Regions from separate parts of the Burkholderia sp. GW821-FHT14F03 genome, predicted to be linked through region 3. Evidence: predicted binding sites of a transcription regulator. Region 3 holds the regulator's gene; each other region holds the start of a gene.
The links. Region 3 encodes HrcA, which represses chaperone genes, less so after heat shock. Its sites were predicted from a motif close to TTAGCACTCNNNNNNNNNGAGTGCTAA; they were not measured.
Positions count from the first base shown of each region.

Region 1: rpoH (RNA polymerase sigma factor RpoH) is a predicted target of HrcA. The motif match lies at 3,256-3,282, and genes of this name have one in related genera.
Region 2: groES (co-chaperone GroES) is a predicted target of HrcA. The motif match lies at 2,879-2,905, and genes of this name have one in related genera.

Region 1 is NZ_JBXAPG010000024.1:39,263-44,005, reverse strand. Features, by position in the region: gene leuA (2-isopropylmalate synthase) at 203-1,855, shown strand; gene AC1RQF_RS17765 (nuclear transport factor 2 family protein) at 1,980-2,366, opposite strand; gene AC1RQF_RS17760 (acyloxyacyl hydrolase) at 2,413-2,982, opposite strand; gene rpoH (RNA polymerase sigma factor RpoH) at 3,343-4,278, shown strand; gene cydP (cytochrome oxidase putative small subunit CydP) at 4,583-4,743, shown strand, end outside.
Region 2 is NZ_JBXAPG010000078.1:2,929-7,671, reverse strand. Features, by position in the region: gene AC1RQF_RS31710 (transglycosylase domain-containing protein) at 1-1,828, opposite strand, end outside; gene AC1RQF_RS31705 (hypothetical protein) at 2,048-2,668, shown strand; gene groES (co-chaperone GroES) at 2,979-3,272, shown strand; gene groL (chaperonin GroEL) at 3,320-4,743, shown strand, end outside.
Region 3 is NZ_JBXAPG010000025.1:2,113-6,855, reverse strand. Features, by position in the region: gene AC1RQF_RS18135 (thioredoxin fold domain-containing protein) at 1-358, opposite strand, end outside; gene grpE (nucleotide exchange factor GrpE) at 370-921, opposite strand; gene AC1RQF_RS18125 (hypothetical protein) at 1,289-1,450, shown strand; gene AC1RQF_RS18120 (RNA-binding S4 domain-containing protein) at 1,422-1,829, opposite strand; gene hemH (ferrochelatase) at 1,834-2,901, opposite strand; gene hrcA (heat-inducible transcriptional repressor HrcA) at 2,972-3,982, opposite strand; gene AC1RQF_RS18105 (NAD kinase) at 4,099-4,743, shown strand, end outside.

The DNA.
Region 1 (4,743 bases), on a different contig from region 3:
CACGGTCCCTCCTTAGCAGTTCCTCGCAGTTCCTTCTCGCTGTTTTTTAACCCGTAGTCGTCAGCCTTCGTCCGTCTATCCGTCGGGCGATCCGCGAAGAAACCCTGCATCGCCGCGCGATCGAGCGCGACCTTGCGCAGGCCGCGTCCACCGACGCCCATGCCGCCCCTCTTCGCTCGCGACTTACCGCCACGAGGCCAAGATGAAGCGCAACCCCGCCGAGAAATACCGACCGTTCGAGCCTGTCCGTCTCCACGGACGCAAGTGGCCGACCCGCGCCATCGAACGCGCGCCGATCTGGATGAGCACCGATCTGCGCGACGGCAACCAGTCCCTGATCGAACCGATGAGCATCGAACAGAAGCTCGAATGCTTCGACATGCTGGTCGCGATCGGTTTCAAGGAGATCGAAGTCGGTTTTCCCTCGGCGTCGCAAACCGACTTCGATTTCGTGCGCAAGCTCATCGACGAACGGCGCATCCCCGACGACGTGACGATCGAAGTGCTCGTGCAATCGCGCGAGGACCTGATCGCGCGCACCTTCGAGGCCCTCGACGGCGTGCCGCGCGCGATCGTGCATCTGTACAACGCGATCTGCCCGTCGTTCCGGCGCATCGTGTTCGGCCTCTCGAAGGACGAGGTGAAGGCGCTCGCGGTCGACGGCACGCGGCTCATCAAGGAACACGCGCAGGCGCGGCCGGGCACCCGCTGGACCTACCAGTACTCGCCCGAGACCTTCAGCATGAGCGAGCTGCCGTTCGCGCGCGAGGTGTGCGACGCCGTCGCGCAGACCTGGCGGCCGACGCGCGATCACAAGATGATCGTCAATCTGCCCGCCACCGTCGAAGCCGCGATGCCGAACGTATTCGCCGACCAGATCGAATGGATGGACCGCAACCTCGGCTACCGCGACAGCATCGTGCTGTCCGTGCATCCGCACAACGATCGCGGCACCGCCGTCGCCGCGGCGGAGCTGGCGCTCCTCGCCGGCGCGGACCGCATCGAGGGCTGCCTGTTCGGCAACGGCGAACGCACCGGCAACGTCGACCTCGTCACGCTCGCGCTCAACCTGTACACGCAGGGCATCGACCCGGGCCTCGACTTCTCGGACATCGACGCGGTGCGCCGCGTGGTCGAACGCTGCAACCAGATCCCGGTCCATCCGCGTCATCCGTACGCGGGCGACCTCGTATTCACCGCCTTCTCCGGCTCGCACCAGGATGCGATCCGCAAGGGCTTCGCGCAGCAGCAGGCCGACGCGATCTGGGAAGTGCCGTACCTGCCGATCGATCCCGCCGACCTCGGCCGCAGCTACGACGCCGTGATCCGCGTGAACAGCCAGTCCGGCAAGGGCGGCGCGACCTTCCTGCTGGAACGCGGCCTCGGCTTCACGCCGCCGCGTCGCGTGCAGATCGAATTCAGCCACGCGGTGCAGGCGCTCGCCGATCGTTCGGGCGAGGAAGTGACGGGCGAGGCGATCTGCGCGCTGTTCGCCCGCGAATACCTCGAACCCGCCGGCCCCGCCGCACGCGCGGGCGGCACCGTGCGCTGGCACGATCGCGACATCTCGACCGCCTGCGCGGTGCCCGTCGACGCGACGCCGACCGTCGCGGCCGAACGCGCGGTCGCCGGCTTCGCGGCGGCGGGCGGCACCGCGATGGAGCTGGCGTCGTGCGAGGTGGTGCGCGCGGCGGATGGCCGCACGGCGGTCTTCGTCGGCTGCAAGGTGCGCGGCGCGCCGCTGCGCCACGGGGTCGGCGTGCACGAGCACGCGGTGGTCGCCGCGATCGACGCGGTCGCGAGCGCGATCAACCGTTCGGAATGGAGCCGCGCGGATCGCCGCGCGGCGGCTTGAGCCCGGCTCGAAGCCGGCCCGATGCGCGCCTCCCGCGCGCCGCGTCACCCGCGGCGCATGGGCACAGGACAAGCGGCCGAACCGGCCGCTTCGCGCGAGACATGAGAAGAGGCGCGACGAGCGCCTATGTCTCGGTCGCGCATCGGGTCGCCTGCCATGCCAGGAGACGCCACTTGCCGCTCTCCTGGGTCTGCACGGCGGTGTACGCGATCGGGAACACGAGGCCGCCGTTGTTGGCCTCCATCTCGATCAGCGCGCGGCCCGTCACGATGAAGGTCTCGTCGCCGACCGGCAGCACGTCCTGCGACTGGATCTCGATCTGGCGATAGCGGCGACGGCCCGCCGTGATCGCGTCGATGAACTGCTGCTTGCTCTCGCGCTTGCCATTCGTATGGACGTAGCAGACCTTGTCCGACAGCAGGACGTCGAGCGCCTCGCCGTCGCCGTCGACCATCGCGCGGAACCGGTCGCGCTCGAGCGCGCGTATCGCATCGATCACCTTCGCCACCATCGCCACACTCCTCGCCTGCAACCGCGCTGTCGCGCGTCGATCGGAATCAGAAGTTGTATTGCACGTAGAGCTGGCTGAAATTTATACCAGGATTCGGCTCTTTGATACCCGCATTGGACAGGTGCTGGAAGCGGAAGCCGGCCTGATACTGCTGACGATTGCCGAATTGCGCGCCGATTCCGACCATGTCCGCGAACTGGAACGAGGACGACATCGTGAAGTGCGTGGAGATGGTCGGATGCGACAGGAAGCGGATGCCCGCGCCGGCCTCGAGGAACGGGCGGATCGCGCCCGAGCTTTTGATGAAGCGGAACACGGGCGTCGCGCCGACTTCGACGATATTGCCGTGGACCGCATGATCGCCCTGATACCACCAGTTCGACACGTGCCCCTCGAGGACGAACGCGAAGTGCCAGCCGCCGATTGCCCACCCGTTCCAGCCCGGATCCCAGACCACGCCGAGATCGGCTGTCTTCACGTCGTGGTTGGCGATCCCGCCGCCGGCCTGCAGGCCCCAACGATCGGCAAAAGCGGCGCCGGAGCCGCTCAAGAGCGCGAGTGCCGCGGCCGCCTGCGCCGCGTACCGTCCCGCCCGGATCAGGTTCTTGTTCTTCATCCGTCCCACTCCAGCTGCTTGAATTGCATAGAGCCTCGCCGCTGCTTGAGCACGGGCTCGAAACAACTGAATCTTATGGTAAAGGACTTTTTCGATCGGTGTCGTCAGGCGAAATGGTTTGCTTCCAAATCATCAAGAATGAAAACGCTTTGCCTTTTCTCCCGAATATTCCTCCACCATTTACCCCGCTCGCCCAATCTCCGTCGAGCTGCTATCGGAACTCAAAAATCGATAGCAAAATGGGAACTCGAATGCCCCGGTCGCCTCTAAGGATTAGCACTCAATTGGCGAGAGTGCTAAGATGAGCCGCGGAATCGCCCAATAACGGGGCTAGTCCCTGATTCCCCAGGAGTTTTCTACGTGAGCAACGCACTGACCCTTCCGAACACCCTGAGCCCGGCGTCGGCTACGGCCGCTTCGGCAGGCTCATTGACGCTCGCTTCGCAGTCGCTGCTGCCCGGCCAGCTCGGCAACATCGACGCCTACATCCAGGCGGTCAACCGGATCCCGCTCCTGAGCGCGGAAGAGGAACGCCGGTACGCCACCGAGTTCCGCGACCAGAGCAACCTCGATTCCGCGCGCCGGCTGGTGCTGTCGCACCTGCGCCTCGTGGTGTCGATCGCGCGCAACTACCTCGGCTACGGGCTGCCGCACGGCGACCTGATCCAGGAAGGCAACATCGGCCTGATGAAGGCGGTCAAGCGCTTCGATCCGGAGCAGAACGTGCGCCTCGTGTCGTACGCGATCCATTGGATCAAGGCCGAGATCCACGAATACATCCTGCGCAACTGGCGGATGGTGAAGGTGGCCACCACCAAGGCGCAGCGCAAGCTGTTCTTCAACCTGCGCAGCCACAAGAAAGGCATGCAGGCGTTCACGCCGGAAGAGATCGACGGTCTCGCCCAGGAGCTGAACGTGAAGCGCGAGGAAGTGGTCGAGATGGAGACCCGCCTCTCGGGCGGCGACATCGCGCTCGAAGGCCAGGTCGAGGACGGCGAGGAATCCTACGCGCCGATCGCCTATCTGGCCGATTCGCACAGCGAGCCCACCGCCGTGCTCGCCGCGCGCCAGCGCGACACGCTGCAAACCGACGGCATCGCGCAGGCGCTCGACGCGCTCGACGCGCGTAGCCGCCGCATCATCGAGGCCCGCTGGCTGAACGTCGACGACGACGGCTCGGGCGGCTCGACGCTGCACGACCTCGCCGCCGAGTTCGGCGTCTCGGCCGAGCGGATCCGCCAGATCGAGGCCAGCGCGATGAAGAAGATGCGCACCGCCCTGGCCGAATACGCGTAAGCCTCCCGGCTCCCGCACCGCAACCGCTGCCCTCCGGCAGCGGTTTTTTTTCGCCCGATTCACTCGCCGGCTTGAGCAGTCCGGCCGGCCGTTGCAACCGGCGCGCGCCTTTCTCCCCAATCGTTGAGCCACCTCAAATTCCCGCGCCGGTTTCGCGACCGTGTGCCGCACTGCAGCACTAAGAGATTTCGCGGTCCGCTCGTAAAATTGGTATATCCGGACAAAAGGCGCTACAAATGCATGGAGTGGCCCCCGAACCGGAATAATCGGCAGGAATCTGCCTGAACCAAGCATCCGATACGCCGTGATACTCATCAACAAGAAAGCCGCGCCGCGCGCGGGCCCGTCGGGGTGGCGGACGCGCATGGCGGCCTGGGCCCGGGGCCCCACCCTCGCCCGTGACATCGCGATCGTGCTCGCCATCAAGCTGGTCTTGCTGATGGCGCTCAAGTACGCGTTTTTCAA
Region 2 (4,743 bases), on a different contig from region 3:
AATGCGTGAACGCGGCGTGCACGGTCAGGATCCGGCCGTTGTCGATCTTGTCGAAATTGGTGAACGCTTGCGCGCCGCCGCCCGTATAGAAGGTCTCGCCGGCGCTCGCCGAGTATTTGCGTTCGATGGCCGCGTCGAGCATGGCCGGCAGCGACGGGTCGCGCGCGCTGGCCAGGTACGACAGCGCCCAGCGGGTCAGCGTATCCGACGGATCGGGCTTCAAGCCGGCGCGTTCGGCGGCGGACAGCGGGGCGTAGCGCGCATGCAGCGCCGCGATGATGCGCAGGTAGGTGACGAGGGTGCGCAGCTTCGCGGTGGAGCCGAGATTGAGGCGCGCGCCCTGGTTGATGTCGAACGGCTCGTTGACGCTGTCCGTCTGCACGCGCAGCAGGTTCGCGCCGCCGCGCCGTTCGTACAGCGTGAAGCTGTAGGTCAGGTGCGACGGATCGTCGGCGGGGCGCAGCATCTCGAAGCCGTAGAGGCCGGCCGCCTGCGCGCCCGCGCGCGTCGCGACGCCCGCGAGGCGCGCGGACACGGCCTGCTGCACGCGGTTGTCGAGCGTGTCGGTGGCGTCGAGGTCGAGCCGGTCGAGCGCGTAGAAACCGGGCGTCCCGAGCGCGTCGAGCAGATGCGCGCGCGCGGAGGTCACGGCCTTGCGCGTGACGAACGATTGGGCCGGCGCGCGCGCCGGCGCCGGACTGAGCGCGATCGACGCGCCGAGCGCCGCGTCGCGCAGGGCCGGCGTGATCACCTCGTTGGCGGCGAGCAGGCGCAGATAACTGTCGGTCAGGCGCTGCAGCGCCGGGAAGTCGCGCTGCAGGTAATAGGAGGGCGCGCGCTGAGCGATCAGCAGCGACAGCACCTCGCGAAACGCGAGCGCCTGCGCGGCGAGCTGGTCGGGCGTCGCGGGAGCGGCGAGCAGGCGGTTGACCTCGTCGAAGTCGCGGTCGTACCACGCGGCGAGACCGTCGCCGATACCGATCACTTCGCCGAGGTGCGGACGGGCGGCGAGCGGCACCGCGTTCAGGTAGCGCGCGACGAGCGCCTCGCGCGCGGGCAGGGTTTGCGGCCCGTGCAGGTACGCGCGCAGCGACGCGGACGCGATCTGCCGCAGCTTCTCCGGCGGCGTCGCGGTGCGGCCGCCCGGCGAGTGACGGAATTTCTCCAGCTGGGTCGCGAGCGTGCTGCCGCCGGGCGTGGCCTGGTGCGGCATGACGAAACGCAGGCCCTGATCGGCGAGCGCGCGGCCGAAACGTCCCCAGTCGAGGGCGGGGTTGCGTTCAGGCGCGGCGGCGTCGAGCAGCGTGCGATCCTCGATATACAGCAGCGCGGCGACGACGACGGGCGGGATCGCGTCGAACGACGGGTAGATCCGCGCGGGGTAGCGGGCCGTGTAGAGCGGTGCGCCCGTGGCGTCGCGCAGCGTGAGGCCGGTCTGGTCTTTTTCGTCGTAGGGGGGAAACAGGCCGGCGTCGGCGAGCGCGCGCATGCGGTCCGACTGCCGCGCCTGCGCCGTGACGATGAAGCCGCGCGAGAGCAGGCGCTGCTCGATCGCGGGCAGCGCGGTGTAGCCGAGCCGCAGGTCGTAGGGGCCGTCGCCGGGGAAGCGGAGCGCGTTGCTCGGCCCGGCGCCGGGCTGATAGGCGAGCGTCTGGTCGTAGCGGGACAGGTAGCGCGCCTGCAGCCGCGAACTCTCGAGTTCGAGCTGACACAGCTTCGCGACGGCGGCGAGCGTGATGACGCTCAACGCCAGCAACCACAACCAACGCTTCCGCATCGATGCAACACCGATCGAGCGGAGCGGAATCCGAACCAGCGGCCGATTCATGGCGGCATCTCCCGGCAGGGACCGGAGCGTGCCGGATCCTCTTTCGTAGTGTAGTCGCCAAACCGAAAATGCCACGGTCGGGAGTGACCCGGGGTTCATGAAGGCGTCGACGGTCGTGGGCGGGCTTGTGGATGGCGCGCGCGGATTGGTACCATCGTCCGCTGTTGGTTCCGTTCATTTTTCGGCCGGTTGCCCGTGCGTTCGCGTCGGGCGCGCTGTTTGAGCCGGTTCGCCCAGCTTGCCAATCCGATGCACTATTTCACCCGAACCCTGCTGTGCGCCCTTGCCTGCGTGACGTGCACGCCGGCGAGCCGGGCGGACGTCCCGTTCACCGACGCGCAACTGACGCCGCAGGCGGCGCTGATTCATATGAAGGCTGTCGACTATTGCGCGAAAGGCGCGGCTGACGATCGCGTGGCCTGCGAAAACGATTTCATCACCACGGCCAGCCAGATACTCGCGACGCAGCCCGGCATCGCGCCGCCCGGCGCACGCGCGGCGGACCACGCGGCGGCCGTCGCGGACGCCGCGCGTCGCCGCCTGCCTGCCGCCGAGCGCCTCGCCTCGCTCGCGCCGGCCGACAGCCCGGACCCCGGCCGGGATCCGGCGGCGCAGATGATCGGCTTGTCACGCGCGTGCGAGAAGCTGTTCCCGGAGACGGCCGCGCAGGCGAACGCGCAGCGGCTCGCCGCGCTCGAGGCGCAGAGCCCCGAGATCCATCGCGAGGCGGTCGCGCTGGAAGCGGACCGGTCGGTGGCGGCGCGCCGCCGGATCCACGCGGCCGAAGCCCAGTTCGGGTGGGATGGTCAGCTCGCCAAGCTCGTCTGCACGCTGTCCTGAGGCCGCGGCCCCCCGGTCTCGCGGGGGCGGCTCAGGGTGCGGGAACCTGCTCATCGGATCCGACCCTTGCAACTGTTACACTTTCCGCACTGCGGCATCGGTGCGTCGAAATCGCCAGAAAGCCCGCCGGGCGGGGCATTGAGCGAGATCAGGCCGATCGGGGAAGGATCCTGGGGCGGTTCTTGAATTTGTCAAAACCCGTCCATATAATTAGCACTCGCTGCACTAGAGTGCTAACAATTCTCTGCCGGGCTTCCGGCCCGGCAGATTCCCTCAGCGTTCTTCAGTCTCAATCAAGAGAGGAGTGAGTATGAACCTTCGTCCTTTGCACGATCGCGTGATCGTCAAGCGTCTGGATCAGGAAACCAAGACCGCGTCGGGCATCGTGATCCCCGAAGCCGCTGCAGAAAAGCCGGATCAAGGTGAAATCCTGGCCGTCGGCCCGGGCAAGCGCGACGACAAGGGCGCGCAGATCGCGCTCGACGTGAAGGTCGGCGATCGCATCCTGTTCGGCAAGTACGCTGGCCAGACCGTCAAGGTCGACGGTCAGGAACTGCTCGTGATGCGCGAAGAAGACATCATGGCCGTGGTCAACGCTAAGTAAGCGTTCGCCAACGTACCCATTCTCAAAGAATCCCAAGGAGTTAGAAGATGGCAGCTAAAGACGTCGTATTCGGCGATTCCGCCCGCGCGAAGATGGTCGAAGGCGTGAACATTCTCGCCAACGCAGTGAAGGTCACGCTGGGTCCGAAGGGCCGCAACGTGGTGCTCGAGCGCAGCTTCGGCGGCCCGACGGTCACCAAGGACGGTGTGTCGGTCGCGAAGGAAATCGAGCTGAAGGACAAGCTCCAGAACATGGGCGCGCAAATGGTCAAGGAAGTCGCTTCCAAGACCAGCGACAACGCCGGCGACGGCACGACGACGGCAACCGTCCTCGCGCAATCGATCGTTCGCGAAGGCATGAAGTACGTCGCATCGGGCATGAACCCGATGGACCTGAAGCGCGGCATCGACAAGGCAGTCGCAGCGGCTGTCGAAGAGCTGAAGAAGATCAGCAAGCCGTGCACGACCAACAAGGAAATCGCGCAGGTCGGCTCGATCTCGGCGAACAGCGATTCGTCGATCGGCGATCGCATCGCTGAAGCGATGGACAAGGTCGGCAAGGAAGGCGTGATCACCGTCGAAGACGGCAAGTCGCTGGCCGACGAGCTGGACGTCGTCGAAGGCATGCAATTCGACCGCGGCTACCTGTCGCCGTACTTCATCAACAACCCGGACAAGCAAGTCGCCGTCCTCGACAACCCGTTCGTGCTGCTGCACGACAAGAAGGTGTCGAACATCCGTGATCTGCTGCCGGTGCTCGAGCAAGTCGCGAAGGCTGGCCGTCCGCTGCTGATCATCGCGGAAGACGTCGAAGGCGAAGCGCTCGCGACGCTGGTCGTGAACAACATCCGCGGCATCCTGAAGACTGTTGCGGTCAAGGCGCCGGGCTTCGGCGATCGTCGCAAGGCGATGCTGGAAGACATCGCGATCCTGACCGGCGGTCAAGTGGTGGCGGAAGAAACCGGCCTGACGCTCGAGAAGGCGACGCTGGCTGAACTGGGCCAGGCGAAGCGCATCGAAGTGGGCAAGGAAAACACGACGATCATCGACGGCGCAGGCGAAGCCGTGAACATCGAAGCGCGCGTGAAGCAAGTGCGTGCGCAGATCGAAGAAGCGACGTCGGACTACGACCGTGAAAAGCTGCAAGAGCGCGTGGCCAAGCTGGCCGGCGGCGTGGCAGTGATCAAGGTCGGCGCTGCGACCGAAGTCGAAATGAAGGAAAAGAAGGCACGTGTCGAAGACGCACTGCACGCCACGCGCGCAGCTGTGGAAGAAGGCATCGTGGCCGGCGGCGGCGTCGCGCTGATCCGCGCGCGCACCGCGATCGCGGGCCTGACGGGCATCAACGCCGACCAGAACGCCGGCATCAAGATCGTGCTGCGCGCGATGGAAGAGCCGCTGCGCCAGATCGTCACGAACGGTGGCGAAGAGGCGAGCGTCGTGGTGGCGGCAGTTGCAGCGGGCAAGGGCAA
Region 3 (4,743 bases):
CCGCGGCCGTCGCGGCCTCGAACTGCGCGAGCCCGTGCCAGCCGGTGGCCCGCCCGAGCCGCTTGCCGCGATGGAAGAAGAACCAGGTCGGCACGCCGTGCAGCACGAAGCGGCGCGCCAGCTCGCGGTGTTCGTAGACATTGCTCTGGAACCATTTAAGGTCGAGCGCGCGGATCGCGTCGGGCTGCGCGAGCATCGCTTTCTTGGCGATCTCGCAGTTGAAGCAGTCGACGCCCCAGAAAAACACGACCGCGAGCGCATCGCCCGCGGCGGCGAGGCCGGCGTCGAAGTTCGCGGCGTCGAGCGGCGCCATGCCGAACACCGCAAATGCCGTCGCGTCGACGTCCACGCCCGCCATTGCGTCCGCGCTTACTTCGGCTGGGCGACGGTCACGAGTGCCGGACGCAGTACGCGGTCGGCAATCGTGTAGCCTTTTTGCAACACTGCGACGACGGTATTCGGCTCCTGCTCGGCCGGCACCATCGAGATCGCCTGGTGCTGGTGCGGATCGAACTTCGCGCCGACCGGGTTGATCGCCGTCACGCGGCCCTTCTCGAGCGCGCTCTGGAGCTGGCGCAGCGTCAGGTCGACGCCCTCGCGCACCTTCGTGAGGTCGCCCGAGGTGTCGCCGAGCGCGGCTTCGAGGCTGTCGAGCACGGGCAACAGGTTCTCCGCGAAGCTCTCGATCGCGAACTTGTGCGCCTTCGACACGTCGTCCTGCGCACGGCGGCGCACGTTCTCGGTCTCGGCCTTCGCGCGCAGGAAGCCTTCCTGCAGCTCGACGATCTTGGCTTGGGCCTCGGCGAGCGCGGCTTCGGCAGCGGGCGCGGCGTCGGCGGCCTGGGCGGCCTCGGCGGCGGCCGGGTCGCGGCCGGTTTCGTCGGCCGTCTGGCCAGCCGGGTTCTCTTGCGTGTTTTCCATGTCGCTGAAAAGTCGTGTTAGAGGTTAAAGCCAAAACGGCGTCCCGCCGCGCGGTTCGAGCCACGCCGGCCGGAGGCCGCACAACGATAGTGCAAATGGGGCCCAAGACAACAATTTCAAGAGGGTCTTTGTCCGCGCGACGCACCGTTTCCCGGCAGCCCGTCACCGCGCCGGTGCGCGACCGAACGCCCGTGCGGCGGGCGGAAACCCGCGGTAACAACCCTTACGCGGCCGCCTCTAGCAGCCGGGCGGGCCCCTGCACTACACTCCAGTCAGGCAGCCTGAAGAGCAGGGATGCCCTGCCCTGACGAATGCCTGACATCGATCCCGTGGCCGCGTTTTCACCCGTCTTCTCGAGGGGAGTACCGTGAAACTGACCTTTGCCATCTCGATGGTCGCCCTGGTACTCATTGCGGGCACCACGACCATCTGCCTGTCCGGCGCCGTGACCGAGCGCACCACCGAATACGGCAGCGCGCGCGCCACCTTCGACCAGATGTTCAGCGCTCACCCGAAAGTTTGTCGATGATCCGCCGGTCGCGCTTGGTCGGCCGCCCGTGCAGTTCCGCCGCGGGTTCCCGGAAGTTCCGGCGGCGCTCCTGCTCGGCGAGCCTGCGCTCGCGGCCCGCCGCGGTTTCCGCGTAGAGCTGCTGGGCGACGCTCGCCGGCCCGCGCGTGTCGCACACCCCGAGCACGTCGACCTGCCAGACCACGCTTTCGATCGCGATCTCCACCTGGTCGCCGACCCGCACTTCCTTCGACGGCTTGACGGCCGCCCCGCCGATCCGCACCCGCCCCTTGTCGACCGCGTCGGCCGCGAGCGAGCGGGTCTTGAAGAAACGCGCGGCCCACAGCCACTTGTCGATGCGCAGCCGCGCGCCGGGTTCGGTCGAGATCCGGTAGTTCATCGCGTCAGGCCATCGCCTCGGTGTGCGCGACCGGCCGCACCGGCCAGCCTTGCAGGTTTTCCGCCGCGATCTCGCCGAGCGCCGCGATCCACGCGGGCGACGCGTTCAGGCACGGGATCCGGTGGAACGCCTTGCCGCCCGCGCCGAGGAACGCGTCGCGCACCTCCATGCCGATCTCCTCGATCGTCTCCAGGCAATCGGCGGTGAAGCCCGGGCAGAACACGTCCGCGCGGCGCACCCCGGCCTCGCCCAGCTCGCGCAGCGTCGGCTCCGTATAGGGCTGCAGCCATTCCGCCTTGCCGAAGCGCGACTGGAACGTGACCCGGCATTCGAGCGTGGTGAGCCCGAGCGCCGTGATCAGCAGCGCGGCCGTCTGCTGGCACTGGTCGTGATAGGGATCGCCGAGGTCGAGCGTGCGCTTCGGCACGCCGTGGAAGCTCAGCACGAGCTTGTCGCCGGCGGCGAAATCGGGGCGGCCGTGCGCGTCCCAGTAGTGGCGCACCTGCTCGGCCAGCGCGTGGATATAGGCCGGATGGTCCGCGTAGTGGCGCACCGTGCGCACCTCGGGCTGGTTGCGCATGCGGCGCAGCGCGACGAACGCGTCGTCGAACGCGGTGGCGGTGGTCGAGGCCGAATACTGCGGGTACAGGGGCAGCAGCAGCACGCGCTCGGCGCCCGCGCGGCGCAGCTGCGACAGCACCGTGCCGATCGAGGGGGTGCCGTAGCGCATCGCGTAGTCGACCAGCACCTGATAGCCGTTCGCGGCGAACAGCGGCCGCAGGCCCTCGACCTGGCGCTCGGTATGGACGCGCAGCGGCGAGCCCTCGGGCAGCCAGACGGACGCATATTTCTTCGCCGACGCGCGGCCGCGCAGCGGCAGCACCAGCGTGCGCAGGATCACCTGCCAGACGGCCCGGGGAATCTCGACCACGCGCGGGTCGGACAGGAACTGGGCGAGGTAGCGGCGCACCGCGCGGGGCGTCGGCTCGTCGGGCGTACCGAGGTTGATCAGCAGCACCGCGACGCGATGGGCCGCCGCGGCGTGCGACGGCGGTTCGAGATCAAAACGCATGGGCAGGACGTGCCGGAGCACCAAATCGAACGAAACACATTATAGCGGGCCGGCTCGGGCGGGCGCCCGGCTACTGCTGGCTCAGGGTCAGCGACAGGAGCCGCGCGGTGATGTCGACGATCGGAATCACCCGGTTGTAGGCCATCCGGGTCGGCCCGATCACGCCGAGCGTGCCGACGATCGTGCCGTTGACCTCGTACGGCGCCGTCACGACGCTCATCTCCTCGATCGGCACCAGCGTCGATTCGCCGCCGATGAAGATCTGCACCCCCTGCGCGTGGCTCGACACGTCGAGCAGTTGCAGGAGGCTCGTCTTCTGGTCGAACACGTCGAACAGCTTGCGCAGCCGCGCCATGTCGGACGACAGGTCGGCCACTTCCAGCAGGTTGCGCTCGCCGGAAATCAGCACCGTATCCTCTTCGTCCGGCACCTCGGTGCTCGCGGTGACGGCCGCGTGCATCAGCGCGGTCATGTCGCCGCGCAGCTGGTCGATCTCCTCGCGCAGCCGGCGCCGCACCTCGTCGAACGACAAACCCGCGAAATGCGCGTTGATGTAGTTCGACGCCTCGGTCAGCTGGGCCGGCGAGTAGTCGCGCTGGGTCGCCATCATGCGGTTCTGCACGTCGCCTTCCGGCGTGACGATGATGAGCAGGATCCGCTTGTCCGACAGCCGCATGAACTCGACCTGCTTGAACACGTGGCTGCGGCGCGGGGTCAGCACGACCCCGGCGAACTGCGACAGGCTCGACAGCACGCCCGCCGCGGCCGCCACCACCTTCTGCGGCTCGCCCGCCTGCAGCGTGGCCTGCACGAGCCGGGTGACCGCGTCCGGCGCCTCGACCGTCAGCATGGTGTCGACGAACAGCCGGTAGCCGCGCGGCGTCGGCACGCGGCCGGCCGACGTATGCGGGCTCGAGACCAGCCCCAGCTCCTCCAGGTCCGACATCACGTTGCGGATCGTGGCCGGGCTCAGTTCCAGCCCTGAATGCCGCGACAGCGTGCGCGAGCCGACCGGCTGACCGTCGGCGATATACCGTTCGATCAGCGTCTTGAGGAGAGTTCGTGCGCGGGGATCTAGCATGGGGAAAAATTCTAGCGCAACCCGGCCTCGGCCGCGAGCGCGGCGCAACCCGGCCGAACGGCGCGCCGGCGCGCCGAGCGGTTCTTTTCGTCATCGAGCTATGGTGTAATGCCGGCATGAAAACCGGCAATCAGTTCCATACCGTCGCGCTCGTGGGGCGCAGCAACACGCCCGGCATCGTCGAGCCGCTCGCCGCGCTCGCCGCCTGCATCGCGAAGCGCGGCTTCGAGGTCGTGTTCGAGGCCGACACCGCGCACGGAACCGGTATCACCGGCTACCCGGCCCTCACCCCGGCCGAGATCGGCGCGCGCGCCGACGTGGCGGTGGTGCTGGGCGGCGACGGCACGATGCTCGGCATCTGCCGCCAGCTCGCCCCCTACAAGACCCCGTTGATCGGCATCAACCACGGCCGGCTGGGCTTCATCACCGACATTTCCGCGTCGGACATGCAGGAGCTGGTGCCGATGATGCTGACCGGCAGCTTCGAGCGCGAGGAGCGCACGCTGCTGGAGGCCCGCATCATGCGCGACGGCGAGCCGATCTACCACGCGCTCGCCTTCAACGACGTGGTCGTCAACCGCAGCGGCTTCTCCGGGATGGCGGAGCTGCGCGTGTCGGTCGACGGCCGCTTCATGTACAACCAGCGCTCCGACGGCCTGATCGTCGCCACGCCGACCGGCTCGACCGCCTACGCGCTGTCCTCGTCCGGCCCGATCCTGCATCCGCAGCTGCAGGGCATCGTGCTCGTGCCGATCGCGCCC